DNA from 4 places in the Streptomyces sp. NPDC020489 genome. Region 3 is predicted to be linked to each of the others. Evidence: riboswitches for the same ligand, from Rfam matches in the RefSeq annotation. Region 3 holds a riboswitch; each other region holds the start of a gene.

The links. A riboswitch is a leader RNA that binds a small molecule or an ion and turns the genes downstream of it on or off. The one in region 3 is predicted to bind cyclic di-AMP.
Positions count from the first base shown of each region.
Region 1: another riboswitch for cyclic di-AMP. It lies ahead of ACH41F_RS07690 (M23 family metallopeptidase); the one in region 3 lies ahead of ACH41F_RS17580 (transglycosylase family protein).
Region 2: another riboswitch for cyclic di-AMP. It lies ahead of ACH41F_RS30940 (NlpC/P60 family protein); the one in region 3 lies ahead of ACH41F_RS17580 (transglycosylase family protein).
Region 4: another riboswitch for cyclic di-AMP. It lies ahead of ACH41F_RS22080 (M23 family metallopeptidase); the one in region 3 lies ahead of ACH41F_RS17580 (transglycosylase family protein).

Region 1 covers NZ_JBIRUZ010000003.1:118,523-126,159, forward strand. Annotated here, with positions in the region: gene ACH41F_RS07675 (DNA topoisomerase (ATP-hydrolyzing) subunit A) at 1-928, opposite strand, end outside; gene ACH41F_RS07680 (insulinase family protein) at 1,242-2,636, shown strand; gene ACH41F_RS07685 (insulinase family protein) at 2,633-4,021, shown strand; cyclic di-AMP (ydaO/yuaA leader) riboswitch at 4,212-4,377, shown strand; gene ACH41F_RS07690 (M23 family metallopeptidase) at 4,390-5,154, shown strand; gene ACH41F_RS07695 (GntR family transcriptional regulator) at 5,341-6,036, shown strand; gene ACH41F_RS07700 (HPr family phosphocarrier protein) at 6,175-6,456, opposite strand; gene ACH41F_RS07705 (GNAT family N-acetyltransferase) at 6,656-7,637, shown strand, end outside.
Region 2 covers NZ_JBIRUZ010000013.1:138,460-146,096, forward strand. Annotated here, with positions in the region: gene ACH41F_RS30930 (ATP-dependent Clp protease proteolytic subunit) at 24-659, shown strand; gene ACH41F_RS30935 (hypothetical protein) at 667-975, shown strand; cyclic di-AMP (ydaO/yuaA leader) riboswitch at 1,319-1,531, shown strand; gene ACH41F_RS30940 (NlpC/P60 family protein) at 1,535-2,008, shown strand; gene ACH41F_RS30945 (ATP-binding protein) at 2,108-2,563, opposite strand; gene ACH41F_RS30950 (Scr1 family TA system antitoxin-like transcriptional regulator) at 2,775-3,644, shown strand; gene ACH41F_RS30955 (DUF397 domain-containing protein) at 3,654-3,875, shown strand; gene ACH41F_RS30960 (aminotransferase class I/II-fold pyridoxal phosphate-dependent enzyme) at 3,912-5,039, opposite strand; gene bioB (biotin synthase BioB) at 5,187-6,416, shown strand; gene ACH41F_RS30970 (adenosylmethionine--8-amino-7-oxononanoate transaminase) at 6,409-7,637, shown strand, end outside.
Region 3 covers NZ_JBIRUZ010000006.1:96,316-103,952, reverse strand. Annotated here, with positions in the region: gene ACH41F_RS17595 (nucleoside triphosphate pyrophosphohydrolase) at 1-542, shown strand, start outside; gene ACH41F_RS17590 (cytochrome P450) at 953-2,215, shown strand; gene ACH41F_RS17585 (transglycosylase family protein) at 2,416-3,375, shown strand; cyclic di-AMP (ydaO/yuaA leader) riboswitch at 3,581-3,788, shown strand; gene ACH41F_RS17580 (transglycosylase family protein) at 3,792-4,484, shown strand; gene eno (phosphopyruvate hydratase) at 4,847-6,127, shown strand; gene ACH41F_RS17570 (septum formation initiator family protein) at 6,214-6,690, shown strand; partial or broken gene ACH41F_RS17565 (DUF501 domain-containing protein) at 6,714-7,115, shown strand; gene ACH41F_RS17560 (exopolyphosphatase) at 7,374-7,637, shown strand, end outside.
Region 4 covers NZ_JBIRUZ010000007.1:499,527-507,163, forward strand. Annotated here, with positions in the region: gene ribA (GTP cyclohydrolase II RibA) at 1-405, opposite strand, end outside; gene ACH41F_RS22055 (MarR family transcriptional regulator) at 533-1,036, opposite strand; gene ACH41F_RS22060 (dihydrofolate reductase family protein) at 1,105-2,220, shown strand; gene ACH41F_RS22065 (alginate lyase family protein) at 2,306-3,529, shown strand; tRNA gene ACH41F_RS22070 (tRNA-Met) at 3,605-3,678, shown strand; gene ACH41F_RS22075 (PP2C family protein-serine/threonine phosphatase) at 3,786-4,871, shown strand; cyclic di-AMP (ydaO/yuaA leader) riboswitch at 5,105-5,262, shown strand; gene ACH41F_RS22080 (M23 family metallopeptidase) at 5,274-6,335, shown strand; gene ACH41F_RS22085 (aldo/keto reductase) at 6,460-7,404, shown strand; gene ACH41F_RS22090 (PrsW family intramembrane metalloprotease) at 7,468-7,637, opposite strand, start outside.

The DNA.
Region 1 (7,637 bases), on a different contig from region 3:
CCCGGTCGGTGAGGTCCTTGACGTCGGCGATGCCCTGGATCTTCTTCGAGCCGACCAGGTCCTTGATCTTGGCGATGACCTTCTCCGGGCCGACCGCGAAGGGCAGCTCGGTGATGACCAGACCCTTGCGGCGCGCCGTGACGTCCTCCACCGACACGGTGGCGCGGATCTTGAAGGTGCCGCGGCCCGTCTCGTACGCGTCCCGGATGCCGGCCAGGCCGACGATCCGGCCGCCGGTGGGCAGGTCGGGGCCCGGGACGTACTTCATCAGCGTCTCGAGATCCGCGTTGGGGTGGCGGATCAGATGGCGGGCGGCCGCGATGACCTCGGAGAGGTTGTGCGGCGGCATGTTCGTGGCCATGCCGACCGCGATGCCAGACGCGCCGTTGACCAGCAGGTTCGGGAAGGCGGCGGGCAGGGCCACCGGCTCCTGCTCCTGGCCGTCGTAGTTGGGGGCGAAGTCGACCGTGTCCTCGTCGATCGACTCGGTCATCAGGCTCGTCGCCTCGGCCTGCCGGCACTCGGTGTACCGCATGGCGGCCGGCGGGTCGTCGTTGCCGAGCGAGCCGAAGTTGCCGTGGCCGTCGACCAGCGGGACCCGCATGGAGAACGGCTGGGCCATGCGCACCAGGGCGTCGTAGATCGACGCGTCGCCGTGCGGGTGCAGCTTGCCCATGACCTCGCCGACGACCCGGGCGCACTTCACATAGCCGCGATCGGGGCGCAGACCCATCTCGTTCATCTGGTAGACGATGCGGCGGTGCACCGGCTTCAGACCGTCACGGGCGTCCGGCAGGGCGCGGGAGTAGATGACCGAGTACGCGTACTCGAGGAAGGAGCCCTGCATCTCGTCGACGACGTCGATGTCGAGGATCTTCTCCTCGTACGAGTCGTCGGGCGGCGGGGTCTTCGTGCTACGGCGGGCCATCGCTGCCGGCTCCTCTTTTCTGGTCGCTCGCCTTCGGGTCGCGCCCCTTCGGCTCACTCTTGCTGAAGCGTGAACGGGATCTGACGCGGACCATTGTGGACCGCGGCACTGACAACGCGGACGACGACCCGACGTCAGCCGTCCCGCCGGGTGTTCACCCGTACGGCACGCGGCCCCGCCCGCAGGCTACGGGATCTCGCTCTCGGCGTACGACCACCGGGAACTTCACCGGGGCTTCGCACGCTTGCATACAGTGGCAGGACCGGCAGAAAACGCGGTTCCGATCAACCGCACCGCGATCGAAGGGACGTACATGCCCATGGGTCACACGGCCACAGACCAGGCAGGCACCGGGGGCCTGACAGCGACCGAGCACCGCCTGGCCAACGGGCTGCGCGTGGTGCTCTCCGAGGACCACCTGACCCCGGTCGCGGCGGTGTGCCTCTGGTACGACGTCGGCTCGCGCCACGAGGTCAAGGGGCGTACCGGCCTCGCTCACCTCTTCGAGCACCTGATGTTCCAGGGCTCCGGGCAGGTCAAGGGCAACGGTCACTTCGAGCTCGTCCAGGGCGCGGGCGGCTCGCTCAACGGCACCACGAGCTTCGAGCGCACCAATTACTTCGAGACCATGCCCGCCCACCAGCTGGAGCTCGCCCTCTGGCTGGAGGCCGACCGCATGGGCTCGCTGCTGGCCGCCCTCGACGACGAGTCGATGGAGAACCAGCGGGACGTCGTCAAGAACGAGCGCCGCCAGCGCTACGACAACGTCCCCTACGGCACGGCGTTCGAGAGGCTGACCGCCCTCGCCTACCCGGAGGGCCACCCCTACCACCACACGCCGATCGGCTCGATGGCCGACCTGGACGCGGCGACCCTGGAGGACGCGCGCGCGTTCTTCCGGACGTATTACGCGCCGGGCAACGCGGTGCTGTCCGTGGTCGGCGACATCGACCCCGAGCAGACGCTCGCCTGGGTCGAGAAGTACTTCGGTTCCATCGCCGCCCACGACGGCAAGCCCGCCCCGCGCGACGGCTCGCTGCCCGAGATCATCGGCGAGCAGCTGCGCGAGGTCGTCGTGGAAGAGGTGCCCGCGCGCGCGTTGATGGCGGCGTACCGGCTGCCGCACGACGGCACCCGCGCGTGCGACGCGGCCGACCTGGCCCTCACCGTCCTCGGCGGCGGCGAGTCCTCCCGCCTGTACAACCGGCTCGTCCGCCGGGACCGTACGGCCGTCGCGGCCGGCTTCGGCCTGCTGCGGCTCGCCGGGGCGCCCTCGCTGGGCTGGCTGGACGTGAAGACCTCCGGTGACGTCGAGGTGCCGGTCATCGAGGCCGCCATCGACGAGGAGCTCGCGCGGTTCGCCGCGGAGGGCCCGACGGCCGAGGAAATGGAGCGCGCCCAGGCCCAGTTGGAGCGCGAGTGGCTGGACCGGCTCGGCACCGTCGCGGGCCGCGCCGACGAACTGTGCCGCTACGCCGTCCTGTTCGGCGACCCGCAGCTCGCCCTCACCGCCGTCGACCGCGTCCTGGAGGTGACCGCCGAGGAGGTCCAGGAGGTCGCCAAGGCCCGCCTGCGCCCCGACAACCGCGCGGTGCTCGTCTACGAACCCCTCTCCCCGGAGGCCGCCGAGGACGCGGAGCTCCCCGAGGACCCCGAGGCCGCGGCCACTGTCGAGGCCGGCGACAAGAACGAGGAGGCGGCCAAGTGACCGAGCTCGCCACGATGGAGTTCCACCCCCAGCCGCAGGCCGGCGAGGCGAAGCCGTGGGCCTTCCCGGCCCCCGAGCGCGGCACCCTCGACAACGGCCTGACGGTCCTGCGCTGCCACCGCCCCGGCCAGCAGGTCGTCGCCGTCGAGGTCCTCCTGGACGCCCCGCTGGACGCCGAGCCCGCCGGTCTCGACGGTGTGGCCACGATCATGGCGCGGGCCTTCTCCGAGGGCACCGACAAGCACACCGCCGAGGAGTTCGCCGCCGAGCTGGAGCGCTGCGGCGCCACCCTGGACGCGCACGCCGACCATCCCGGCGTCCGCCTGAGCCTCGAGGTCCCGGCGTCCCGCCTGCCCAAGGGGCTCGGTCTGCTGGCCGACGCCCTCAGGGCGCCCGCGTTCGCCGACAGCGAGATCGAGCGGCTGGTCACCAACCGGCTCGACGAGATCCCGCACGAGCTCGCCAACCCCTCCCGGCGGGCCGCCAAGGAGCTCTCCCGGACGCTGTTCCCGGCGGACCTGCGCATGTCCCGCCCGCGCCAGGGCACCGAGGACACCGTCCGCGCGATCGACTCCGCGGCCGTACGCGCCTTCTACGAGAAGCACGTCCGCCCCGCCACCGGCACCGTCGTGGTCGTCGGCGACCTGACCGGCATCGACCTCGACGCGCTGCTCGGTGACACCCTCGGGTCCTGGACCGGCTCCTCGGCCGAGGCGCGGCCGGTGCCGCCGATCACAGCCGACGACACCGGCCGGGTCGTCATCGTGGACCGCCCCGGTGCCGTCCAGACGCAGCTGCTGATCGGCCGGATCGGCGCCGACCGGCACGACCGCGTGTGGCCCGCCCAGGTGCTCGGCACGTACTGCCTCGGCGGCACCCTCACCTCCCGCCTGGACCGCGTCCTGCGCGAGGAGAAGGGCTACACCTACGGCGTGCGCTCCTTCGGGCAGGTCCTCCGCTCCGCCCCGGACGGCACCGGCGCCGCGATGCTCGCCATCAGCGGTTCCGTGGACACCCCGAACACCGGTCCCGCCCTGGAGGACCTGTGGACGGTGCTGCGCACCCTCGCCGCGGAGGGGCTCACCGACGCCGAGCGGGACGTCGCCGTGCAGAACCTCGTCGGGGTGGCCCCGCTGAAGTACGAGACCGCGGCGGCCGTCGCGAGCACGCTGGCCGACCAGGTCGAGCAGCACCTGCCCGACGACTACCAGGCCACCCTGTACCGACAGCTCGCCGCCACCGGCACCGTGGAGGCCACCGCGGCCGCCGTGAACGCCTTCCCGGTGGACCGTCTGGTGACAATCCTGGTCGGCGACGCCTCCGCCATCAGGGAGCCCGTGGAGGCCCTCGGCATCGGTGAAGTCACCGTCGTGACGGCCGAGTAGCGGCACGCGCGCGGGGGAGCCCTGGTGACTGGAGGGTCACCAGGGCTCCTTAATGTCCGAATTGAAGGCCAGTTGCCTGTTTGCCCTGTGGGATGCGCTACAAAAGCCGTGATCCGTTTGGGGATTGAAAGTGGCCCCGCTTAGCGTCTTCCCGGCTGTCCGTCAGGCACTGCGCCGCGCCCGCGGCACCGGACAGCCATCGCCGAGTCCCCGTACGGCGCGAGCCAGGGGAGCCGGGGACCCATCCGTAGTCCCTGGGGTGAATCGGACGCCCGCGCGTGCCGCGAGGGGGTCCGTAGGAGACCTTCCTGCTCCGAACCCGTCAGCTAACCCGGTAGGCGAGAGGGAAGGAAAGGACCAGCCACTACATGGCGTTCACGCGCCCCACCGGGAAGCACCGCGCCCCGAGCCGGATCAAGCGCGGCACCGCCCGCGCGGCCGGCGTCGCGGCCCTCGCCACCACCGGTGTCATCGGCACCCTCGCCGCCCCGGCCCTCGCCGCGGAGCCCGCGGCCGAGCAGACCGGACTCACCCCGGTCATCACCCTCGGCGACTCGGTCGCCGCCCAGATCGACGCCCAGGCCGAGGCCCAGGAGCAGGCGGCCGTCGAGGCCGCCCAGCAGAAGGCCGAGGAGGAGGCGCGCCGCCAGGCCGCCGCCAAGGCCAAGAAGGAGCGCGAGGCCAAGGAGCGCGCCGCCCGCGCGGCCGCCGAGCGCGAGCGCCTGAACACCTTCGTCAGCCCGATCGCCGGCTCCTACATCTCCACCGGCTACAAGGCCGGCGGCGCGGTGTGGTCCTCCGGCAGCCACACCGGCGTGGACTTCCACGCCGCCAGCGGCACCTCCGTGCGCGCGGTCGGCTCCGGCACGGTCGTCGAGGCCGGCTGGGGCGGGTCCTACGGCAACAACGTCGTGATCAAGATGCACGACGGCACGTACACCCAGTACGGCCACCTGTCGTCCATCGGCGTCTCGGTGGGCCAGACGGTCACCCCGGGCCAGCAGATAGGCCTGTCCGGCGCGACCGGCAACGTCACGGGGCCGCACCTGCACTTCGAGGCCCGCATGACCGCGGAGTACGGCTCGGACATCGACCCCGTCGCCTACCTCCGTTCGCACGGCGTGAACGTCTGACGACCGACGCGAGACCTCTTCGGAACCCCGGCCCACCGGCCGGGGTTTCGTCGTTTCCGGCACGGCGCTGTCCAAAAAATATCCATGGATTCCGGCCCGCCATCGGAAATTCCCGCTCTTTGCAATAGAGTCACTGAACACACGTCAATCGTCGACGTTTCACGGGGATTAAAGCGGAGGTCGGTCATGCGTATTCCGGCGCACTCGGTATGCACCGCGATCAGGGACGACATCGTCGCCGGTGTCTACGAGCGCGGCAGCCGGCTCACCGAGGAACTCCTCGCGCGCCGCTACGGCGTCTCCCGCGTCCCCGTCCGGGAGGCCCTGCGCACGCTGGAGGCCGAGGGGTTCGTGGTGACCCGGCGGCACGCGGGCGCATGCGTGGCCGAACCTACCGAGCAGGAGGCGGCCGACCTGCTGGAGATGCGGATGCTCCTGGAGCCGCTCGGCGCCTCACGGGCCGCCCAGCGGCGCACCGAGGCGCATCTGAAGGTGCTGCGTGGCCTGGTCAGGCTGGGGCAGGAGCGGGCCAGGCGGGGCAACAGCGACGACCTGCGGTCCCTGGGCGGCTGGTTCCACGAGACGCTCGCCCAGGCCTCCGGCAGCCCCGCGCTGGCCTCGGTGCTGACCCAGCTGCGCCACAAGATCTCCTGGATGTACGCGGTGGACGCGCCGGCCGACCCCGTCGAGTCCTGGGCGGAGCACGGCGCGATCGTCGACGCGGTGGGCCGCGGGGACGGGGAACGCGCGCGGGCCGTCACCGCGCTGCACACGGAACGCTCGACGGCCGCCCACCGACTCAGGTTCGGCTCCGCGGGAGACCGGCCCGAGCGTGTGAGGAACTCGCAACATCCCGTACACACGCCGAGCCTGTGGCATTAACAAAAGGGCCGTATACAAAGGGGCAGTAATTCGCGGGGGCCTATTTCTGCTGCCTGCGAACGCGAATTCACCGAGTGCGTACGGAGAAAAGAAAGGGCCCGCCCGATAATGCGGACGAGCCCTTCGGTCATGCCGTGATCAGACGGTCTCGGGGAGTTCCTCGAGGCCCTCAGAGACCAGCTTCGCCAGTCGGTCGAGGGCGGCGTCCGCGCCCTCGGCGTCGGAGGCGAGCACGATCTCCTCGCCGCCCTGGGCGCCGAGGCCCAGAACCGCCAGCATGGAGGCCGCGTTGACGGGGTTGCCGTCGGCCTTGGCGATCGTCACGGGGATGCCGGAGGCCGTGGCGGCCCGGACGAAGATGGAAGCGGGGCGGGCGTGGAGGCCCTCGGCCCAGCCGACGTTGACGCGGCGCTCAGCCATGTGATGCTGCCCTTCGGTGTTCAGGGTTGTCTAGACCAGTTTCCCACAACGTGAAGCGTCTCCGGAGCGGTCCTTCGTCCCGTCCGGGGTGAGTCGTCGGACCGCGGCCTCGGCCCGACATCCGTCCCTCTCGCGATCCTGCGCGTTCTCCACAGACTGCCTCGCGCCGTTGTCGTACGCGAGCCGTAACCTGGGGCCCATGCAGAGCTCGCCGGACCGGCACGAGTACCCCGCGCACTGGGAAGCCGACGTGGTGCTGCGCGACGGCGGCACCGCGCGCGTCCGCCCCATCACCGTTGATGACGCCGAGCGCCTGGTCAGCTTCTACGAGCAGGTCTCCGACGAGTCGAAGTACTACCGCTTCTTCGCCCCGTACCCTCGCCTGTCCGCCAAGGACGTCCACCGCTTCACGCACCACGACTTTGTGGACCGGGTGGGACTCGCCGCCACGGTCGGAGGCGAGTTCATCGCCACCGTACGCTACGACCGCATCGGCACCGACGGAACGCCCGCGTCCGCACCCGCCGACGAGGCCGAGGTCGCCTTCCTCGTCCAGGACGCCCACCAGGGCCGCGGCGTCGCCTCCGCCCTCCTCGAACACATCGGCGCGGTCGCCCGCGAGCGCGGCATCCGCCGGTTCGCCGCCGAGGTGCTGCCCGCCAACACCAAGATGATCAAGGTGTTCACGGACGCCGGGTACACCCAGAAGCGCAGCTTCGAGGACGGCGTCGTCCGCCTGGAGTTCGACCTCGAACCCACCGACCGCTCCCTCGCCGTGCAGTACGCGCGCGAGCAGCGCGCCGAGGCGCGGTCCGTGCAACGGCTGCTGGCGCCCGGCTCGGTCGCCGTGATCGGCGTCGGCCGTGCCCCCGGCGGGGTGGGCCGCGGCCTGCTCGACAACATCCGGGACGCCGGCTTCACCGGCCGCCTCCACGCCGTGAACAAGGCCTTCACCGACAAGGAGCTGGACGGGGTGCCCGCGTACCGCTCGGTGCGCGACATCGACGGTCCCGTCGACCTGGCGGTGGTGGCCGTGCCCGCCGAGCACGTCCCCCAGGTCGTCACCGAGTGCGGCGAGCACGGCGTCCAGGGTCTCGTGGTGATCTCCGCCGGGTACGCCGAGAGCGGCCCCGAAGGACGCGAGCGCCAGCGCGAACTCGTCCGGCACGCGCGCGCGTACG
Region 2 (7,637 bases), on a different contig from region 3:
CAGAAGCCGAAGGAGGGGTACCCATGACCCGAGCGTCCGCCCGCCATGTCCTGCCCGACTTCACGGAACGCACGAGTTCCGGCCACACGGCGATGGACCCGTACTCCAAGCTCCTGGAGGAGCGGATCGTCTTCCTCGGGACGCAGGTCGACGACACGTCGGCGAACGATGTGATGGCCCAGTTCATGCACCTCGAGCACCAGGACCCCGACCGGGACATCTCCCTCTACATCAACTCCCCCGGCGGCTCGTTCAGCGCCATGTCGGCGATCTACGACACGATGCGATTCGTCAGTTGCGACGTGGAGACGATCTGCCTCGGGCAGGCGGGCTCCTCGGCGGCGGTGCTGCTGGCGGCCGGCACCCCCGGCAAGCGGTTCGCGCTGCCGGGTGCCCGCATGGTGATCCACCAACCCTCCCTGCCGCAGCCCGTGGAGGGACAGGCGAGCGATCTCGCCATCCAGGCGGCGGAGTTGGGGCGCGTCCGGGCCCGTCTGGAGGAGCTGCTCGTACGGCACACCGGCCGCACCCCCGAACAGGTCGCCGCCGACATCGAGCGGGACAAGGTCCTCGACGCCCAGGAGGCCCTGGAGTACGGCCTGGTGGACCGGATCATCCCCAGCCGCAAGGCCTCCCGCCCCGCTCCCGGCGACCGGTGAGCGGGCGATGCTGCCACCGGAACTCCCTCCGCTGCCCGCACTGACGCGCGCCGAGGGCGAGTTGATCGACCGTTACCTCGACGCGGTCGACCTGCTCGGCCGGATCAACCCGGCGCACGACGGGGACACCTACCGTGGACTGCGGGCCGCTCAGGCGCTGGTGACGAAGGCCGCCGAGCTGCGTGACGCGCTGGTGACCATGCACCAGCGCGGCGAGACCGAGCTGCACGCCCCGACCCTCGCTCGGGCGCTGCGGGTGCTCGACGGGGAGCGGCGCACGGCCCGGGTCACCGTGCCGCCCCCCTCCGACAGTTGACGCGACCGCGACCGTGGCCGGTCCGGACGTCCCGCTCCTTGTCGCGGCGCCCGGACCGGTCTTGAAACGGACCGAAAGACGTACCCCCTTTTGGAGTAGACGCCCCTCCTCGGACAGGGCCGTTCAGGTTGCGCAACGCGCGTAGCCGGAGCCCGGAACGAGGACCTTCGATGCTGGTCCGGGGGGCCGTGACCCCCTGGACGCTCCCTCGAACAGACGAGTGTCCACCCGAACGGGTGAGTGGTGAGTAACGCCACAAATCCCCGATTCCATTGGGTTTTTCGGCGTGGAGTGCGTGAAGATCCCTGACTGACGACAAGACCCCGCCGCAGCGGCGGGGCGATCCGGGCGGACGCCGAGTCCTGCCGCCGCCTGGATGACCGGTCGACAGGAGTGGATCGGCAGGAGTGGAGGACCCAAGCACGACGGGTCGCCGGGACGGTCAAGCCATGACCGGACCTGAGCAGCCCTTGGGGTGAAGCCGCGTCAGCGGCCGGGCAACTTCGCCAGCCCGAATCCGACAGGTCATCCTTCACAGGCGGCTGACGAAGGGTTGCGCATGTCTGCGCTCAATCGTGTCCCGTCGCTCATGGTCCGGGCCGGTACGGCTTCGGCTCTCACCATCGCCGCCGTGGGCGGCTCGATCGTGGTCCCGGGCGTCGCCTCCGACGCCGAGGCGGCCACATCGTCGACGAAGGCACTTCAGGTGGCGGCTTCCAAGAAAGGCTCCCCGTACAAGTACGGCGCCGCGGGACCGCACCGGTTCGACTGCTCCGGGCTCACGCTGTACTCGTTCAAGAAGGCCGGCAAGAAGCTGCCCCGGACGGCGGCACAGCAGTACAACAAGACCCGCCACATCTCCGCGGGGAACCGCAAGGCCGGAGACCTCGTGTTCTTCCACTCCGGCTCCAGCGTGTACCACGTCGGCATCTACGCCGGTAAGGGCAAGATCTGGCACTCCCCGAAGAGTGGGGAGGTCGTGAAGCTTCAGAAGATCTGGACCAAGAGCGTCTGGTACGGCCGGGTCAAGTGACCCACCCCGTGCGGGTGACGGCGACCTGACCCGCCGTCACCCGCGCGGGTCGTCGACGGGCCCCTGAAGGGCGCCTCCGAGGACTCGGGGCGCCCTCTTTCACGGCTCCTGCTGGCCCGCGGAGACCGGCTCGGCCGGGACCACCCACGGGAGTTCGATGGAGACGGTCTTGCCCCCCTCGCGGGTGGGCCGGACTCTCAGCTTGCCGCCGCACTCCGCGGTCAGCCAGCGGATGATGACCATGCCGCGGCCGTTGTCCTGCTGGACCGCGGCCGGCAGCCGTCTGGGGAAGCGGGGGTGGCTGTCGGTGACCCCGATACGCAGGTGTTCGTCGCGGTCGAGCTGGAGGTCCACCGTGAAGGTGGGGGACTGCCCGAACGTGTGCTGTACGGCGTTGGTGGTGAGTTCGGAGACGATGAGCCGGATCGCCTCGGCCACCTCGGTGTCGGCCGGCAGACCCCATTCCGCCAGGGTGCCGATGACGTATGTGCGAGCCGCGGAGACCGAGGCGGGATCGCTCGGCAGAGTGACGGATGCTTCCAGATGGTCTGCCATGACGACGCCGTCCCTTTCCCACGGGACCTGGTCCGACACGGAGCGGATGGGTCGAGTACGGTCCCGGACTGGTGCTTCATCGCCAGACTGCCATCACCGGGCCGGTCACGGTGCCGATCCACCAAGATATGCATATATCTGTCGCTCGATGCGGTGAACTCTCCGACGGAAAACCGTATGTGGGCGGCCCGGAAGGAGTAGGGAGTAGCCCATGCAGCACGGTCCCGCGGTACGCCGCCGGAAACTGGGCGCCGAACTGCGTGCCTTGCGCACCGGCGCCGGGCTCACCAGTGGTGAGGCGGCCCGGCTGGTGGGCTGGCACCAGTCGAAGGTGAGCCGGATCGAGACCGGCGCGAGCGGGGTGAAACCGGCCGATGTGCGGTTACTGCTGGACGCCTACGAGGTGCAGGACGCTCAACTCCGGGAGTTGCTGCTGGTGTTGGCGGGGTCCGACGAGGGCGGCGGACGGCACCACTGGTGGCACCAGTACCGCGGGGTACTGCCGCCGACCTACCGCGATTTCATCAGTCTGGAGTCCCAGGCGAGCGCGATGCGCACCCTGGAGACCTCCGTGGTGCCGGGGCTGCTGCAGACACCCGAGTACGCGCGCGCGGTGACGCGGGCCGCGGTGGGCGGCCTCGACGTCGACCCGGACGAACGGCTGGACGCGCTGGTCGAGGTGCGACTGGCCAGGCAGGACGTCCTTCGGGCAGAGCCGCCGCTGGAGCTGAGCGCGGTGCTCGACGAGGCGGTGCTGCGCCGGGACATCGGCGGCCCCGAGGTCATGGCGCGGCAACTGCACCGGCTCATCGACGCGGCCCGGCTGCCCCAAGTGAGGCTTCAGGTCCTGCCGTTCGCCGCGGGAGCGCACATCGGCATCACCGGGCCTTTCGTAATCTTCTCCTTTTCGAGCAAATCTGATCTGGATGTCGTTGTTCTCGACCACTTGACGAGTAGCCTCTACCTCGAGCGGAAAGAAGACCTCCAGGCCTATACCGAGGCCTTCAACACCCTTCAGATCCACGCCCTTTCGCCCGAGGACTCGTTGGATTACATCGCCGGGATAGCAGACGGCGCGTAAGGAGGCACCATGTCCGCAATGCCTCGGAACGTTCCTTCCAGTACCGACCTGCACGGCGTGCGATGGCTGCGCAGCAGCTACAGCACCGGAGCCAACAACTGCGTGGAGACGGCTCGGCCAGGCACCGGTCCAGCGGCCGGACTGCTCGCCGTACGCGACTCCAAGGACCCGTCCGGACCCGCGCTGCTCTTCTCCCCCGAGAGCTGGGCGGGGTTCACGGCCGCGTTCTGATCCCCGTCGTCGAGTACACGGCCGTGTCACGCCGACTCATGGTCGCGTCTCGCCGATCACACGTACAGCGCGTTCGATCTGCGCCGCGGAGAGGTCCGCGCGGGCGGTCAGCCTGAGCCGTGAGATGCCGTCGGGGACGGAAGGAGGACGGAAGCAACCGACGGACAGTCCCACCGCACGGCAGTCCGCCGCCCACTGCACGGCCTCCTCCGGGGACGGCGCGCGCACGGAGACGACCGCGGCGTCCGGGCGTACCGCCTCGTGACCCGCGGCGGTCAGCCGTGCGTGCAGCTCGGCGGCCACCTCGCGGGCCCGCGCCGCGCGCTCCGGCTCGCGGCGCAGCAGCCGCAGGGCCGCCAGAGCCGCCCCCGCCGCGGCGGGGGCGAGGCCGGTGTCGAAGATGAAGGTCCGGGCCGCGTTGACCAAGTGGTCGATCACCCGGGCGGGGCCGAGCACGGCGCCGCCCTGGCTGCCGAGCGACTTGGACAGCGTGACGGTTACCACGACGTCCTCGGCGCCCGCGAGTCCCGCCGCGTGCGGGGCGCCCCGGCCGCCTGTGCCGAGCACGCCGAGGCCATGGGCGTCGTCGACGACCAGGCCCGCGCCGTGCTCCCGGCACGCCTCGGCGAGCGCGGCCAGCGGGGCGGCGTCGCCGTCGACCGAGAAGACCGTGTCGGAGACGACGACGGCCGGTCCGTCGTGCGTCTGCAGCGCCTTGCGCACGGCTTCCGGGTCGGCGTGCCCGACGACCTGGGTGGTGCCGCGTGCCAGTCGGCAGCCGTCGATGAGCGAGGCGTGGTTGCCGGCGTCGGAGACGATCAGTGAGCCGTGCGGGGCCAGCGCGGTCACCGCGGCGAGGTTGGCGGCGTACCCGGAGGAGAAGACCAGGGCCGCCTCGAACCCGCAGTATTCGGCCAGCTCGCGTTCCAGTTCAGTGTGGAGCTCGGTCGTGCCGGTGACGAGTCGAGAACCGGTGGAGCCCGCGCCCCAGGTCCGGGCGGCCCGGGCGGCGCCCTCGGTGACCTCCGGATGGCGGGCGAGCCCCAGGTAGTCGTTGCTCGCGAGGTCCAGCAGCGGCGAGTCGGCGGGGCGGGGGCGCAGGGTGCGTACGAGTCCGGCGCGGTGGCGCAGCCGCGCCTGCTCGTCGATCCAGCCGAACGCCATGGGTCCTCCGGAGGTTTTGTAGGCAGCGAACAGACACTAGTGGGACAGGCAGCCCCCCACTGTGTGGCAATACCCACACAGCGAATGGCCGCTGTTGTGTGAACTCTCCTTGGCCCAAGACGGCTCCTTAGGACAGGATCAGTTTTCATGGACCTGCTGAACACGCTGGTGGACAAGGGGCTTCGGCGCGAGCTGCCGACCCGCGAGGAAGCTCTCGCCGTCCTCGCCACCTCCGACGACGACCTGCTCGATGTGGTGGCCGCGGCCGGAAAGGTGCGCCGGCACTGGTTCGGCCGACGGGTGAAACTGAATTACCTCGTCAACCTCAAGTCCGGCTTGTGCCCCGAGGACTGCTCCTACTGCTCGCAGCGGCTGGGCTCGACCGCCGGCATCCTGAAGTACACCTGGCTGAAACCGGACGAGGCCTCCAAGGCCGCTGCGGCCGGGCTCGCGGGCGGCGCCAAGCGGGTCTGCCTGGTGGCCAGCGGCCGCGGGCCGACGGACCGGGACGTGGACCGGGTCTCCGACACCATCAGGGCGATCAAGGACCAGAACGAGGACGTCGAGGTCTGCGCCTGCCTCGGACTGCTCTCCGACGGCCAGGCCGAGCGCCTGCGCGAGGCGGGCGCCGACGCCTACAACCACAACCTCAACACCTCCGAGGCGACGTACGGCGAGATCACCACGACGCACACCTACGCGGACCGCGTGGACACCGTGCAGAAGGCGCACGCCGCCGGTCTGTCGGCGTGCTCGGGTCTCATCGCCGGAATGGGCGAGACGGACGAGGACCTGGTCGACGTGGTCTTCTCGCTGCGCGAGCTGGACCCGGACTCGGTGCCGGTCAACTTCCTGATCCCCTTCGAGGGCACCCCGCTGGCCAAGGAGTGGAACCTCACCCCGCAGCGCTGTCTGCGCATCCTGGCGATGGTCCGGTTCGTCTGCCCGGACGTCGAGGTGCGGATCGCGGGCGGCCGCGAGGTGCATCTGCGCACGATGCAGCCCCTCGCCCTGAACCTGGCCAACTCGATCTTCCTCGGTGACTACCTCACCAGCGAGGGCCAGGCCGGCAAGGCCGACCTGGAGATGATCGCGGACGCCGGCTTCGAGGTGGAGGGCGCGGGCGAGGTCACGCTGCCCGAGCACCGGGCCGACGTGGCCGCCGCCGCGGGCGGCTGCGGGTCGCACGGGAGCGCGGAGGGTGCCGGGTGCGGGTCGCACGGGGGCACGGAGAGTGCCGGGTGCGGGTCGCACGGGAGTGCCGGGTGCGGGTCGGTGTGCGGTGCGGCTCCGGAGCCGGCGGCCAACGAACCCCGTCCGGACCTGGTCGCCGTACGCCGTCGTGGTGCCGGAACGGATCTCGCGCCCAATGCCTGACCTGTCCGTCCCGGAACTGCTGGAGCTGGACCGGCGGCATGTGTGGCATCCCTACGGTCCGATGCCGGGACGTGCCGAACCGCTCGTCGTGGAGTCGGCGAGCGGGGTGCGGCTGCGGATGGCCGACGGCTCGGGTGAGCTGGTCGACGGCATGTCGTCCTGGTGGTCGGCGATCCACGGCTACAACCACCCGGTGCTGAACGAGGCCGCGCGCGAGCAGCTCGGGCGGATGAGTCACGTGATGTTCGGCGGGCTCACCCACGAGCCCGCCGTACGGCTCGCGAAGCTCCTTGTCGACATGTCGCCCGAGGGTCTGGAGCATGTCTTCCTCGCCGACTCCGGCTCGGTGTCGGTCGAGGTCGCGGTGAAGATGTGCCTCCAGTACTGGCGCTCGCTGGGCCGCGGCGGGAAGCGGCGCCTGCTCACCTGGCGCGGCGGCTACCACGGTGACACCTGGCAGCCGATGTCGGTGTGCGACCCCGAGGGCGGGATGCACGAACTGTGGAGCGGGGTCCTGCCGCGCCAGGTGTTCGTGGGAGCCCCTCCGGCCGCGTACGAGGAGTCCTACGCCGAGGAGCTGCGCTCGGCGATCGCCCGGCACGCCGACGAGCTGGCCGCGGTGATCGTGGAGCCGGTGGTGCAGGGCGCGGGGGGCATGCGGTTCCACTCCCCCGCGTATCTGCGGGTGCTGCGCGAGGCGTGCGACGCCCATGACGTGCTGCTGGTGTTCGACGAGATCGCGACCGGCTTCGGCCGGACCGGCGCGCTGTTCGCGGCGGGGCACGCGGCGGTGACACCGGACGTGATGTGTGTGGGCAAGGCGCTGACCGGCGGCTACCTGACGATGGCCGCCACCTTGTGCACCGCGCGGGTGGCGGACGGCATCTCGCGGGGCGAGGTCCCGGTGCTCGCCCACGGCCCCACGTTCATGGGCAACCCGCTCGCGGCGGCCGTGGCCTGTGCCTCGATCGAGCTGCTGCTCGGTCAGGACTGGCTCGCCGAGGTCAAGCGCGTCGAGGCCGGCCTGCGCGAGGGACTGGCTCCGGCGCGGGACGTCCCGGGCGTCACGGACGTGCGGGTCCTCGGCGCGATCGGGGTGGTCCAGCTGGATCACGACGTCGACATGAAGGCGGCGACGGAGGCGGCGGTGCGCGAGGGCGTGTGGCTGCGGCCGTTCCGCGATCTGATCTACACGATGCCTCCGTACGTCACCGGCGACGC
Region 3 (7,637 bases):
AGGGCCTGGCGAAGTACGGCATCGAGGAGGCCTACGAGCTCGTGGAGGCCATCGAGGAGGGCGACCGCGACGAACTCCGCGAGGAACTCGGCGACGTCCTCCTCCAGGTCGTCTTCCACGCACGCATCGCCGAGGAGGACCCGGAGACCCCCTTCTCCATCGACGACGTCGCCGGCGGCATCGTCACCAAGCTCATCCACCGCCACCCGCACGTCTTCGGCGACGAGACCGCGACCACCCCGGAGGAGGTCAAGGAGCACTGGCTGCGCACCAAGGCGACAGAAAAACAGCGCACGTCCGTCACCGACGGCATTCCCCTCGGCCAGCCCGCCCTCGCCCTCACCGCCAAACTGGCGTCCCGGGCCCGGACGGCGGGCCTGGAGGTACCGCTGCCGAGCACCGAGGGCATCGGCTACGAACTGTTGGCCCTGGCCACCAGAGCCGAGGCGGAGGGCATCGACCCCGAGGCGGCTCTGCGCGCGGCGGCACGCGTGTACCGCGACACGATCCGCGAACGAGAGGCCGCCCCGCCCCAGCCCTGACCCCAACGCAACCGACCCCGTGCCTGGGAGCCGCCCCACACGCACGTCCCTCGCCCCCGCCGCCCCTACCCGTCCCATACCCAGGGGCTGCCGCCCCTTCGACCCCGCCCAAACCCTGGGGGCTGCGCCCCCAGACCCCCATCGGCCCTGAAGGGGCCTCGTCCTCAAACGCCGGACGGGCTAAAAGATGCGCACCGGCGCCACGGCGGGAAGGGCAGGGGCGCGCCCCCGCGGACGGGCCACCGGCGCCACGGCGGAAGGGGACGTACCGGGGGGTGCCCGCCCGCAGTGTCGGGCGTCCAACCGACAGCACAGCTTGGTCCCACGGCACCGCCCGACCGAGGACGGACACCCCCCGGTGCGGCCCCGACCCACAACGCACCCCGCGACCCGCCGGATACCGTCAGGGAGTGACCGACCACCCCACCCCCGCCCCGGAACTCTTCACCTGGGAGTTCGCGACCGACCCCTACCCCGCCTACGCCTGGCTCCGCGAGCACGCCCCCGTGCACCGGACCCGGCTCCCCAGCGGAGTGGAGGCCTGGCTGGTCACCCGGTACGGCGATGCCAAGCAGGCCCTGGCCGACCAGCGGCTCAGCAAGAACCCGGCGCACCATGACGAACCCGCGCACGCCAAGGGCAAGACCGGTATCCCCGGTGAGCGCAAGGCGGAGTTGATGACGCATCTGCTGAACATCGACCCCCCGGACCACACCCGCCTGCGCAGACTGGTCAGCAAGGCCTTCACACCCCGCCGCGTCGCCGAGTTCGCGCCGCGCGTGCAAGAACTCACCGACCACCTCATCGACCAGTTCACGGCGAAGGGGTCCGCCGACCTCATCCACGACTTCGCCTTCCCGCTGCCCATCTACGCCATCTGCGACCTGCTGGGCGTCCCGCGTGAGGACCAGGACGACTTCCGGGACTGGGCGGGCATGATGATCCGACATGGGGGAGGGCCGCGGGGCGGTGTCGCGCGGTCGGTCAAGAAGATGCGCGGGTACCTCCTGGAGCTCATCCACCGCAAGCGCGAAGGGCTGCCCGCCGAGCCCGTACCCGGCGAGGACCTCATCTCCGGTCTGATCCGCGCCTCCGACCACGGCGAGCACCTCACCGAGAACGAGGCCGCGGCGATGGCCTTCATCCTGCTCTTCGCCGGGTTCGAGACCACGGTCAACCTGATCGGCAACGGCACGTACGCCCTCCTCACCCACCCCGAGCAGCGCACCCGTCTCCAGAACTCTCTCGCCGCGGGCCGAACCGACCTGCTGGCGACGGGAGTCGAGGAACTGCTCCGCTACGACGGCCCCGTGGAACTGGCCACGTGGCGCTTCGCCACCCAGCCGCTCACCATCGGCGGACAGGACATCGCCCCCGGCGACCCCGTCCTGGTCGTGCTCGCCGCGGCGGACCGGGATCCGCAGCGGTTCGCCGATCCCGACGTCCTCGACCTGTCCCGGCGGGACAACCAGCACCTCGGATACGGCCACGGCATCCACTACTGCCTCGGCGCCCCGCTCGCCCGCCTCGAGGGCCAGACCGCGCTCGCCACACTCCTCACCCGGCTCCCGGACCTCCGACTCGCGGTGGATCCGGCCGATCTGAGATGGCGTGGGGGGCTCATCATGCGTGGACTGCGCACGCTGCCGGTCGAGTTCACGCCCGTTCGGTAGGAAGCCGGGCAACTCGCCCCTGACCCGCGGTCCTTGTGCCGGGCGACGCAAACATGACACGCCCTCAAGTCTGTGATCTTCACGTGATCTGTGCGGCATTAACTTGTGACAAGTGATCGTCTGCCGATACGTTCTCGCATCAACGCGGCGACCCGAACCACCCGCCGCGCCCGCACTGTCGTCTCGCGAAAGGGCACCGCATGCTCACCGGGAACGGTCGTCACCGTCGCCCCCGTCAGGCTCCGGCACTTCTCGTTGCGGCCGGAGTGACCGGCTCCGCCATCGCGATCCCGCTGCTCGGCGCGGGCGGGGCGAGCGCGGCGGACGGGAACACCTGGGACCAGGTCGCCCAGTGCGAGACCGGTGGCTCCTGGAGCGCGAACGACGGTGACGGCCACTACGGCGGGCTCGACCTCTCGCAGAAGAACTGGGAGAAGTACGGCGGCCTCGACTACGCCACGAGCCCCGACCTCGCCAGCCGCAACCAGCAGATAGCCGTCGCCGAGAAGGTCCTCGCGGACCAGGGTGTCGGCGTCTGGGGCACCTGCGGTCTGCTGCACGGACTCAGCGAGGACTCGGGCTCCGCCGATGTCGACACCGGCGTCGCTTCGCCGTCGACGAGCGACAGCGACGACTCCGACGCGTCCGCCCAGCCCGAATCCACCGAATCAGCCGAAACTACCGAATCCTCCGAATCACCCGGATCGGCGGGTCTGTCCAACTCGTCCGGCGAATCGGAATCGGCCGATGCGACGGACTCGTCCGGCAGCGCCTCCTCGTCGCCCACCACCGGAGCGGACAAGTCCGCCAAGTCGGACAACTCCGGCTCCGCTCCGGGTGGTGCGCTGTCCTCCGGCAGCCCGTCCGCCGCGCCGACCGAGAGTGACGAATCGGACAACTCCTGGCGAGAGGGCGGCTCTTCGAACCTGGTGGACACCGGCGCCCTCGTTGCCCCCTCCGAGGGCACCGGCCGGCACCGGGGTGCGAGCGCCGAGGAGGGCTCGTACACCGTCCGGACCGGCGACACGCTCGCCTCCATCGCCGACTCCCTTGACCTCGACGGTGGATGGCGTCGGCTCTATACCGCGAACGAGCAGGTCATCGGCGCCGATCCGAGCGCGATCGAGCCCGGGCAGACCCTTGCTCTAGGTAGCGAATAGGGCGAAATCCCCAGGGAAAAACCGTGAGTTCACGTCCGTACTTCACCGCAAATGTCCCGTTTGGTGAAAGTGTGGGATGAGTCTCAGAAGCCCTGATCGTCTTTGAAATCCCCCGGGTTCCGTGTCTACGGTCAACACCGCTCGTCACCGCGAGCCCCGGCTGCCGCAACGCCGAATCCTGCCAGCGGCCGTACGGGAACAGTCGTCGCGTCAAGCGCCGTAGGCAGGAGCGGGGGACCCAAGGTAAGTGCCGGGTCCGGAAGTTGAGGCCTCACGGGGTCTCATGGCCGAGAGGCCGCCGGAACCGGCTTGGGGTGGAGCCGCGCAGCGCGCCGAGAGGCGAGATGTGCGGCCGGGCAACTCAACCGGCCCGAACCCGACAGCTCACCTCGCAGGCGTCGGTGAGGGGATCCACCATGCTGTTTTCCGCCAAGGGCAAGCACCGTCGTCCGTCCAAGGCCACCCGCGCCGCCGCGCTCGCCGGTGTCACCGGTGTCGCCATCGCCGCTCCGCTGATGGCGGCCGGCAACGCCTCGGCCGCCACCGCCTCCGAGTGGGACGCCGTCGCCCAGTGCGAGTCGGGCGGCGACTGGTCCATCAACACCGGCAACGGTTACTACGGCGGCCTGCAGTTCTCCGCCTCCACCTGGGCCGCGTACGGCGGCACGGCGTACGCCTCCACCGCCGACCAGGCCTCCAAGGCGCAGCAGATCGAGATCGCCGAGAAGGTCCTCGCGAGCCAGGGCAAGGGTGCCTGGCCGACCTGTGGTGTGGGCCTGTCCAGCGCCGGCTACACCGGCGGTGGCTCCAGCTCGTCGTCCTCGAGCGACAGCAACAGCGGCAGCACCAGCACCGGCACGCGCTCCTCCGAGCAGCAGGCCTCCCGCTCGTCCGAGCGTCCGGCCGCGAAGAAGACCGTCACCACCCCGACCGGCAAGAAGGTCAAGAAGGGCGACGGCGAGTACAAGGTCGTCAAGGGTGACACCCTCAGCTCCATCGCCGAGGAGCACGACGTCAAGGGTGGCTGGCAGAAGGTGTTCAAGCTGAACAAGGACATCGTCAGCGACGCCGACTTCATCTACCCGGGCCAGCAGCTGCACCTCAAGTAAGAGGGACACGGCCGCGCCCCGGCCGAACCACGGCCGCCCCGGCCGAATCACAGCCGCGTCCCGGCCGAACCACAGCGCCCTCACATCCGTGGCCCTCACACTGAGGGCCTCGTGAGGGCCCCCCGTCCCCACGGGCTCCCCGCTCCGGTGCGTGTTCCCCCGTACGCACCGGGGCGGGGTTTTTTCGTGCGGTGCCGCCGAGACGCCGCCGTCGGTTTGTTCGGTTCAGAAACAATTTACTCTCGGTTCTGTCCACGGGGCGGTCCACGCGGTGGCCGATCCCCCGGAGCCGGTTAGGCTCGGTCTCGCAGAACCCACCGCGGTCCCGGCGGACCGTGTCACATCCCAAGAAGGAGATGCTCGTGCCGTCCATCGACGTCGTCGTAGCCCGGGAAATCCTGGACTCCCGAGGCAACCCCACGGTCGAGGTCGAGGTCGGCCTCGACGACGGCAGCACCGGTCGTGCCGCCGTCCCCTCCGGCGCCTCCACGGGCGCCTTCGAGGCCATCGAGCTGCGCGACGGTGACCCGAACCGCTACCAGGGCAAGGGTGTCGAGAAGGCCGTCCTCGCGGTCATCGAGCAGATCGGCCCGGAGCTGGTCGGCTACGACGCCACCGAGCAGCGCCTGATCGACCAGGCGATGTTCGACCTGGACGCCACCGACAACAAGGGCTCGCTCGGCGCCAACGCCATCCTCGGCGTCTCCCTCGCCGTCGCCCACGCCGCCTCCGAGGCCAGCGACCTCCCGCTCTTCCGCTACCTGGGCGGCCCGAACGCGCACCTGCTGCCCGTTCCGATGATGAACATCCTGAACGGCGGCTCGCACGCCGACTCCAACGTGGACATCCAGGAGTTCATGATCGCCCCGATCGGCGCGGAGTCCTTCTCCGAGGCGCTGCGCTGGGGCACCGAGGTCTACCACACCCTCAAGAAGGTCCTGAAGAACAAGGGCCTGTCCACCGGCCTCGGCGACGAGGGCGGCTTCGCCCCGAACCTCGGCTCCAACCGTGAGGCCCTCGACCTCATCCTCGAGGCCATCAACGAGGCCGGTTACACCCCCGGCGAGCAGATCGCCCTCGCGCTCGACGTCGCCGCCTCCGAGTTCTACAAGGACGGCGTCTACTCCTTCGAGGGCAAGGACCGCTCCGCCGCCGAGATGACGGAGTACTACGCCGAGCTCGTCGCGGCGTACCCGCTCGTCTCCATCGAGGACCCGCTGTTCGAGGACGACTGGGAGGGCTGGAAGACCATCACCGACCAGCTCGGTGACAAGGTCCAGCTCGTCGGCGACGACCTGTTCGTCACCAACCCCGAGCGTCTGGCCCGCGGTATCGAGGAGGGCGCCGCCAACGCGCTGCTCGTCAAGGTGAACCAGATCGGCTCGCTCACCGAGACCCTCGACGCCGTCGAGCTGGCCCAGCGCAGCGGCTTCAAGTGCATGATGTCGCACCGCTCCGGCGAGACCGAGGACGTCACGATCGCCGACCTCGCCGTCGCCACCAACTGCGGCCAGATCAAGACCGGCGCCCCGGCCCGCTCCGAGCGCGTCGCCAAGTACAACCAGCTCCTGCGCATCGAGGAGATCCTCGACGACGCCGCGGTGTACGCCGGCCGCTCGGCCTTCCCCCGCTTCAAGGGCTGAGCCACAGCCAAGTCGTACGTACGTCCCCGTACTCGGTCCCGTACCGTGTGCGGGGACGTACGCGCGTGTGAACGGGAGTGAGAGAGATGGCCGTCAAGGACCGTGACCGCTTCTCCACCGCCACCCGGATCCGGCTGCTCGGCGAGCAGACCGCCGCCCGCGTCTACCGCTCCCAGACCAAGCGGCAGGCCCGTCGCTCCCGGCTGACCGGCCGCGCGGCGCTGCTCGCGCTGGTGCTGTGCTCGCTGGTGGTCGCGCTCGCCTATCCGATACGGCAGTACGTCTCCCAGCGCGCCGAGGTCGCCGACCTCCAGCGGCAGCAGGAGCAGGCCCGGCAGCGGGTCGAGGAGCTGCGGGACGCCAAGGCGCGCTGGCAGGACGACGCGTACGCCGAGCAGCGGATCCGGGAGCGGCTGCACTATGTGATGCCGGGGGAGACGGGGTTCATCGTCGTCGACCCGGACGCGGCGCGGCAGTCGCGCGCCGATCTGGGGGCGGCCGACCGTCCCTGGTACGCGAACGTCTGGGACGGGGTCGACAAGTCCGACGCCTCCGACCAGTGAACCTGACCTAGAGAAAGACAGGCATGGAAACGCCCCCGCCGACCACTTTGCGCACCGAGCCGACCGACGCCGACGTCGAGGCCTTCAAGCAGCAGCTCGGGCGTCCGCCGCGCGGACTGCGCGCGATCGCGCACCGCTGCCCGTGCGGCCAGCCGGACGTGGTGGAGACGGCCCCGCGGCTGCCCGACGGCACGCCCTTCCCGACGACGTACTACCTGACGTGTCCGCGTGCCGCCTCGGCGATCGGCACGCTGGAGGCGAACGGCGTCATGAAGGAGATGACGGAACGGCTCCAGAGCGATCCGGAGCTGGCCGCCGCGTACCGCGCCGCGCACGAGGACTACCTCGCGCGCCGGGACGCCATCGAGGTCCTGGAGGGCTTCCCGAGCGCGGGCGGCATGCCGGACCGGGTGAAGTGCCTGCACGTGCTGGTGGGGCATTCGCTGGCCGCGGGTCCGGGCGTCAACCCGCTGGGCGACGAGGCGATCGCGATGCTGCCGGAGTGGTGGCTCAAGGGTCCGTGCGTGCAGCCGCTCGCCGCGCCCGACCCGGCCGAGGAGCACCCGGGCGAGGAGGGTGCGGTGTCCGACCCCGCCGAGGCCCGCGGCGGCTCCTTCGCCGCCGCGCCGGCCGTCCCGGAGGGCTTCGGGCGGGTCGCGGCGGTCGACTGCGGTACGAACTCCATCCGGCTCCTGGTCGCGGACGTGAACCCGGCCACCGGTGAGCTGCGGGAGCTGGACCGGCGGATGACGATCGTGCGGCTCGGCCAGGACGTGGACCGGACCGGCCGGCTGGCGCCCGAGGCGCTGGAGCGGACGTTCGCGGCCTGCCGCGAGTACGCGCGGGTGATCCGTGAACTGGGCGCCGGGACGGTGCGGTTCGTGGCCACCTCGGCCTCCCGGGACGCCTCCAACCGGGACGACTTCGTGCGCGGTGTCGTGGACATC
Region 4 (7,637 bases), on a different contig from region 3:
GTCGCGGTCGTCCTCGGGCAGGCCCAGCGCGGTGTTCGCGGCGTAGGTGTCCAGGCCCTGGTCCTGGAGGGCGTAGGCGTCGAGCTTGTTGTAGAGGCCGATGCCGCGGCCCTCCTGGCGCAGGTACAGCAGGACGCCGCCGTGGTCCGCGATCCGCTCGACCGCCTCGCGCAGCTGGGGGCCGCAGTCGCAGCGCGCGGAGCCGAAGACGTCGCCGGTCAGGCACTCGGAGTGCAGCCGCACCAAGGGGCGGGGGCCCGGTTCGCCGAGGACGACGGCCACGTGCTCCTGGCCGTCGACCAGGCCGTGGAAGGTGACGAGCTCGGCATCGACGCTGTAGCCGTCCCCGAAGCGCAGCGGGACGCGGACGCGGGAGCGGGGGGTGGCGGCGGGGAGGTCGATCATGCGGTTACTCCGGTCCGTGGGGTCCGTAGCCTGCGTGGGCACATATCTGCTTAAGATTTGAAGCATCTCTACGGATCGAGACCCTACCTCATGCTTGAAAGTTGAAGCAAAGGGTTTGTGGAGTGGCTCAGGAGCACGAGGGCGAGGAGCGCCGCCGCCACGGCACCTCGTCGCCCGCCGGTTCCTGGAGCCCTGCCGCGATCCCCGAGCAGATCTCCTCCAACTGGGCCACCTGCTCGGGGGTGAGCCGGTCGAAGAGCGCGGAGCGGACCGTCTCGACATGGCCCGGTGCCGTCTCCTCCAGCACCGCCATGCCCTCGTCGGTCAGCACCGCGACGCTCCCGCGCTTGTCCCACGGGCAGCTCTCGCGCCGGATCAGCCCGTCCTTCTCCAGTCGTGTCACGGCGTACGTCAGCCGTGGGCGCGTGATCTTCAGCCCCTCGGCGAGATCGGTCATGCGCAGCCGCCGGTCCGGGGTCTCGGACAGGAGGGCGAGGATGGAGTAGTAGAGATGGGGCATGCCGGCGTCCTGCTGGAGCTGCCGGTCGATCGCGTCCTCCAGGAGGTGCGTCGCGGCCACGTAGGCGCGCCAGGCGCGCTGCTCCTCGGCGGTGAGCCAGCGGGTCGTCATGCCTCCAGTGTAGGTTTGCTTCAAAATTTAACCAAGCTCGCCGTCCGTCGACCGGAGGAACCGCGCCGATGTCCCACCCGTACGTCCTCCTCTCCGCCGCCGTCTCCCTCGACGGCTACCTCGACGACACCGGCCCCGACCGCCTCCTGCTCTCCAGCCCCGCCGACTTCGACCGCGTCGACGAGGTCCGCGCCTCGGTCGACGCGATCCTGGTCGGCGCCGGCACGATCCGCGCCGACAACCCCCGCCTGCTGGTCAACTCCCCCGAGCGGCGCGCGGCCCGGGTCGCGGCGGGCCTTCCGGAGTACCCCCTGAAGGTCACGGTCAGCGGCTCGGGCGACCTGGACCCCGGGGCGAGGTTCTGGCACACCGGCGGCGACAAGGTCCTCTACACGACGGAGAAGGGCGCCGAGCGGGCCCGCGCCGTCGGTCTCGCCGCCGACGTGGTCAGCCTCGGCACCGACCTGCACTGGCCCCGGCTCCTGACGGACCTGGCCGGCCGCGGTGTGCGGCGCCTCATGGTCGAGGGCGGCGGCACCATCCACACCCAGCTCCTCCAGCAGGGCCTCGCCGACGAACTCCAGCTGGTCCTCGCCCCCCTCTTCGTCGGCACCCCCGAGGCGCCCCGCCTCTTCGGCCCCGGCGCCTACCAGGGCGGACGCCTCCGGCTGGTGGAGTCGAGGCGGATCGAGGACGTCGTCCTCATGCGCTACGAGCCGACCGCGCCGGGCGGTCCCGCCGCCGACCGCCACTGGCTCCGCCTCGCCTGCGAACTGGCGGCCCTGTGCCCGCCCTCGCGGACCGCGTTCAGCGTGGGCGCGGTCGTGGTCGCCGCCGACGGCACCGAGCTCGCGCGCGGGTACTCCCGCGAGGGCGGGGACGAGGTGGTCCACGCCGAGGAGGCGGCCCTGGCCAAGATCGCCGCGGACGACCCCCGGCTGGCCTCGGCGACGGTGTACAGCAGCCTGGAACCCTGCGCCCGCCGCGCCTCCCGCCCCGCCCCCTGCGCCCGGCTGATCCTGGACGCCGGTGTACGCCGGGTCGTGACGGCCTGGCGGGAGCCCGACACGTTCGTGACGGCGGCCGACGGGAGCGGGCTGCTCGCGGCGCAGGGCGTGGAGGTCGTCCTCCTCCCGGAGTTCGAGGAACGGGCCAAGGCGCCCAACCTCCCCCTGCTCAGCTGACAGGGAACGACAGGAGACGGGGCCCTGACGACCGATCAGCCCAACATCTCCTGCGCGCCGCCCGCGGCAGGGTGACGCTGCCTGCATGAGGTCAGCCCGAATCCGTGCCGCCGCCGTGCTCCTGCTCCTCCCCCTTCTCGCCACCGCCTGCGGGGACACCGGGGCGGGGACCCGCACCATGGCCCGCGCCCTGCCCCCGGACGCGGAGTTCACCCACCCCGGGGTCCTCGTCAGCGACGCCCAGCTGGACGCCGTACGCACGCACGTCACAGCGGGGAAGCAGCCGTGGCTGAAGGCGTACCTGGAGATGCGGGACAGCAAGTACGGGGCGTACCGGTACCGGCCCGAGCCGTACGCGAGTGTCGACTGTCCCGGCGGGGACCACACCGACCGGCCCGCGCACGGGTGCGTGCAGGAGCGCGAGGACGCCATCGCCGCCTACACGCAGGCACTGCTCTTCCGGGTCACCGGCAAGCAGCGGCACGCCGTCAAGGCGCGGGAGATCATGGATGCCTGGTCGGCGAGGATGCGGCGGCACACCGAGGAGGACGCCGGGCTCCAGACCGGATGGGCCGGGGCGACCTGGGCGCGGGCGGCGGAGATCGTGGCGCACAGCCCGGGCGCGGGGTGGCCCGAGGAGCGGGTCGAGCGGTTCCGGACCATGCTGCGCAGCGCGTATCTGCCGACCGTCACCCGCAAGGTCCCCGCCCACAACGGCAACTGGGACCTCGTCATGACCGGCGCGGCCATCGGCATCGCCGTCTTCCTCGACGACCACCAGGCCTTCGACCACGCCCTGGAGCGCTTCCGGGAGCGCGTGCCCGCCTACTTCTACCTGGAGGAGGACGGCCAGGTGCCGCTCACCCCCAAGGGGGCGGGCGTGAACACCCCCGCCAAGCTGACGACGTACTGGTTCGGGCAGAAGACGTACCAGGACGGCGTCTCCCAGGAGACCTGCCGCAACTTCAAGCACGTCGGCTACTCGATCGCCGCCACCGCCCACATCGCCGAGACCGCCTGGCACCAGGGCGTCGACCTCTACGACGAGGTCGAGGACCGGCTGAAGGCGGCGCTCGACCTCCACGCCCGGTACCAGGCCGGCGAGCCCGCGCCCGCGTGGCTGTGCGGCGGGAAGGTGGAGCGGACCATGGGCCCGGACCTGGAGGTGGCCCTCAACCACCTGGAGAACCGCCTCGACGTCTCCGTCCCGGCCGCCCACCGGCTCGCCGAGGAGACCCGTCCCGCGGGCACCGACAACCTCTTCGTCTCCTGGGAGACCCTCACCCACGCGGACAACCCCGGCAGCTGAAAAAGCAGGTCAGTGGCGCCGTGAGCCCACCGTGGTGCTGAGCGTCCCGCGAATGGCGTATGCTGGTTTCAACGACGCGGGGTGGAGCAGCTCGGTAGCTCGCTGGGCTCATAACCCAGAGGTCGCAGGTTCAAATCCTGTCCCCGCTACTGAAGGCCCAGGGCCGGAGTCCAGTTCATGGACTCCGGCCCTGAGCGTTTCCCCCGGTCGGGCCACACCGCTCGCCGCCCCGTCCGGCTCCGGGAAACCTGGGGGCGTGGACCAGGAGGCGGAGGAGGGGCGGCACGTCTCCGCCCTCTTGCGGATGCTGCCCGCCGTACTGATCGTCGGCGGGATCCTCTACGACCTCCTGACCCCCCGCGCGTTCACCGCGATCCCCTTCTTCACCGCCGCCCCGCTGGTCGCCGCTCCCCTGTGCCCGCTGCTCGGCACCCTGGCCACCGGGGCCGTTGCGCTGGTCGCCGCCTTCGCCGTGCATCTGCGCTACGGCCTCCACCTGGACGCGGACGCCCTCACCGAGGTGCTCACCGTGGCCACCGTCGCCGTGCTGGCCACCGTCCTCAACCGGGTGGTGCGCCGCGGCGACCAACGGCTCGCCTCGCAGCGGGAGATCGCCGAGGCCGCCCAGCGGGCCGTGCTGCCCCGCCCCGCCGACCGGATCGCCGGTTTCGACATCGCGGTGCGCTACGAGGCGGCGCAGCAGGACGCCTTCATCGGCGGGGACCTGTACGCCGTCCAGGACAGCCCCCACGGGGTGCGGCTGGTGGTGGGGGACGTGCGCGGCAAGGGCATGGGCGCGGTGGCGGCCGTCGCCGTCGTCATCGGGGCGTTCCGGGAGGCCGCCGAGCAGGAGGCGGGCCTGGAGGCGGTCGCGCGGCGGCTGGAGCGGGCGCTGGCCCGGGAGGGGACCCGGCGCGAGGGGCTGGACGCCTTCGAGGGGTTCACCACCGTCGTCCTCGCCGAACTGCCCCACGGTGACGGGCTGGTCCGGATCCTCAACCGCGGCCATCCGCCGCCGCTGCTGCTGTGTCCCGACGGCACCGTGCGCTCGCTGCCCGCCGCCGAGGCCGCGCTGCCGCTCGGGATGGGGGAGTTGGGGACCTGGCCGGACCGCGCCGAGGAGGTCGCCTTCCCGGCCGGGGCGACGCTGCTGCTGTACACCGACGGGCTCTCCGAGGCCCGGGACCGGAACGGGGAGTTCTACGACCCGGCGGCGCGGCTCGCGGGACGCGCCTTCCGCGATCCGGGGGTGCTGCTGTCCGCGCTCGCGGCGGAGGTGCGCCGGCACACCGGGGGTGCGCTGACGGACGACATGGCGCTGCTCGCCGTACGCCGCCCGTGACATGGTCACGTCCGGTGACCGGTCGGGCGCCCTCCGCAGGGCGACTGACGTGCCGTCAGTTCCGGTGGGCCTGCTGAGGCGTGGTCAACTCGCCCGATTTTCACCGCTCATAGGTCTGTACGTCCCGCCGAGAAAGGTTAATGATCAAGCGGAACAGCTTGGAATCCACACCCCGGGTCTATTAACGTTCGATAACGCAGCGCGGTCGTCCCAGCCGTCACAAGAGACGGCTCCGTGCTCACGCGCTTAATCCCGCAAGGGAGCCGGGGAACCACCACCCTGGGGTGAATCGCGCGGATCCCGCCGTGGCACCACGGTCGGTATACGCGCGTAGGAGACCTTCCTGCTCCGAACCCGTCAGCTAACCCGGTAGGCGAGAAGGAAGGAAAGGAGTACGCCCACGTGGCGTCGAACCCGCCTGCCCCCGAGGCCCCGTACGTGCCGAGCCAGCGCAGCACCGATGCCTTCGGCCACGGCAGCTACCACCACGACGAGGGTCCGCAGGACGTCTGGAATCCCACCGAGGACTCCGTCCGACCGGCACGCGGAAAGCACCGGGTCAGCAAGCAGCGCAGCGGCGGATTCGCCCGCAGCTCCACCGTCCTGGGCGTAGGCGTCATAGCCGCCGTCGGCGGGGCCGGGATGGCCAGCGCCAACACCGGCAAGCCGCCGGTCTCCCTCTCGATACCGGACCTGCCGTTCGTGTCGGGCGAGGAGGAGGCGCCGCAGGGCTCGGCCACCGTGCTGAGCGACCTCGCCGCGGCCCCCGCGGCCCCCACGGCCGCCCCCGCGACCACCACGAACGCGATCCAGGCCGCCACCACCACCTCCGGCGCCGGCGAGACGCTGCGCAACCGGATCATGGCGCAGGCCGAGAGCCAGCAGACCCAGGTCGCCGACAAGGCGCAGCTCGCCACCCAGACCGCCCTCGCCGACGAGGCCGCCAAGGCCGAGGCCGCCGCGCTGAAGAAGGCCGCGGACGACGCCGCCGAGGCGAAGAAGAAGGCGGAGGCGGACGCCGAGAAGGCCGCCGAGGCCAAGCGTCTGGCCGAGCTGGCCAAGCAGTACACGCTGCCGACCTCCGCGTACACCATCACCTCCACCTACATGCAGGCCGGCTCCCTGTGGTCCTCCGGCTACCACACGGGTCTCGACTTCGCCGCCCCCACCGGCACGCTCATCAAGGCGGTCCACAACGGCACCATCACGCAGGCGGGCTGGGACGGCTCGTACGGCTACAAGACCGTCCTCACCCTCGACGACGGCACCGAGGTGTGGTTCGCCCACCAGTCCTCGATCAGCGTGAGCGTGGGGCAGAAGGTCGCCACCGGTGACGTGATCGGGCGCGTGGGCGCGACCGGCAACGTCACGGGCGCACACCTGCACCTGGAGGTCCACCCCGGCGGTTCGTCCAGCGGCATCGACCCGATGGCGTGGCTGCGCAGCAAGGGGCTCACGCCCTGAGGCTCCCCCCTTCCTGAGCACCGGCGGCCCTGACGCACACCCCCCGACGTCAGGGCCGCCGGTTTTGCGTGTGCTTTGCGGCCGTCGCGGAAGAGCGCCCTGTCCGCGGGCGTTGATCCTGCACATGACTTCTCTTCGCAAGCTGGGTTCGTCCGACCTCGAGGTCTTCCCGCTCTCCCTCGGCGGCAACGTCTTCGGCTGGACCGCCGACGAGGCGCAGTCCTTCGCCGTCCTGGACGCCTACACGGCCGCGGGCGGCAACTTCGTGGACACCGCCGACTCCTACTCGGCGTGGGTCGACGGCAACGCCGGCGGCGAGTCCGAGACCATCATCGGCAACTGGGTCAGGGCCCGCGGCAACCGCGACGACCTCGTGATCGCCACCAAGGTCAGCCAGCACCCCGACTTCCAGGGCCTGACCGCGGCCAACATCAAGGCCGCCGCGGACGCCTCGCTGAGCCGCCTCGGCACCGACCACATCGACCTCTACTACACCCACTTCGACAAGCCCGAGGTGCCGGTCGAGGAGATCATCGGCGCGCTCGACGAGCTGGTGAGGGCGGGCAAGGTACGCCACATCGCCGCCTCCAACATCTCCGCCGAGCGCCTGGAGGCCTCCCTGGCCTTCTCCGAGCGCGAGGGCCTGGCGCGGTACGTGGCGCTCCAGCCGCACTACAACCTGGTCTCGCGCGAGACGTACGAGGGTGAGCTCCAGGACCTGGCCGAGCGCGCCGGGCTGGCCGCGGTGCCGTACTTCGCGCTGGCCGCCGGGTTCCTCACCGGCAAGTACCGCGACGGCGAGGTGGTGGAGGGCGCCCGTGCCGCCGGCGCCGGCAAGCACCTCCGGACCGAGCGCGGCCGCAGGGTCCTCGCCGCCCTCGACGACATCGCCGAGGCCCATCGGGTGCCCGTCGCCACGGTCGCCCTCGCGTGGCTGGCCGCCCAGCCGACGGTGGCCGCGCCGATCGCCTCCGCGCGGACGGTGGAGCAGCTGCCGGCCCTGCTGAAGGTGGCGGACGTGAACCTGACGGACGACGAGGTGGAGGCCCTGACGACGGCGTCCGCCTAGGACGTGGCGGGGCGGGGGCGGCTCGCGCGCCGCGCCGGGGCGAACGTCGCCGGCCCCGCGGCCCTAGGTCCGGTACGGGTTGTACGCGGGGTACTGGACCGCCTGGTACCCGTGCACGGGCCACTGGGCCGGCGGGACGGGGGCGGGGACCGGCGGGGCCGTCATCCGGGCCGCGTGGTCCAGGGCCGGGCGCGCCACCTCCCGCCGGACCCACAGCTCGTGCAGCAACTCCC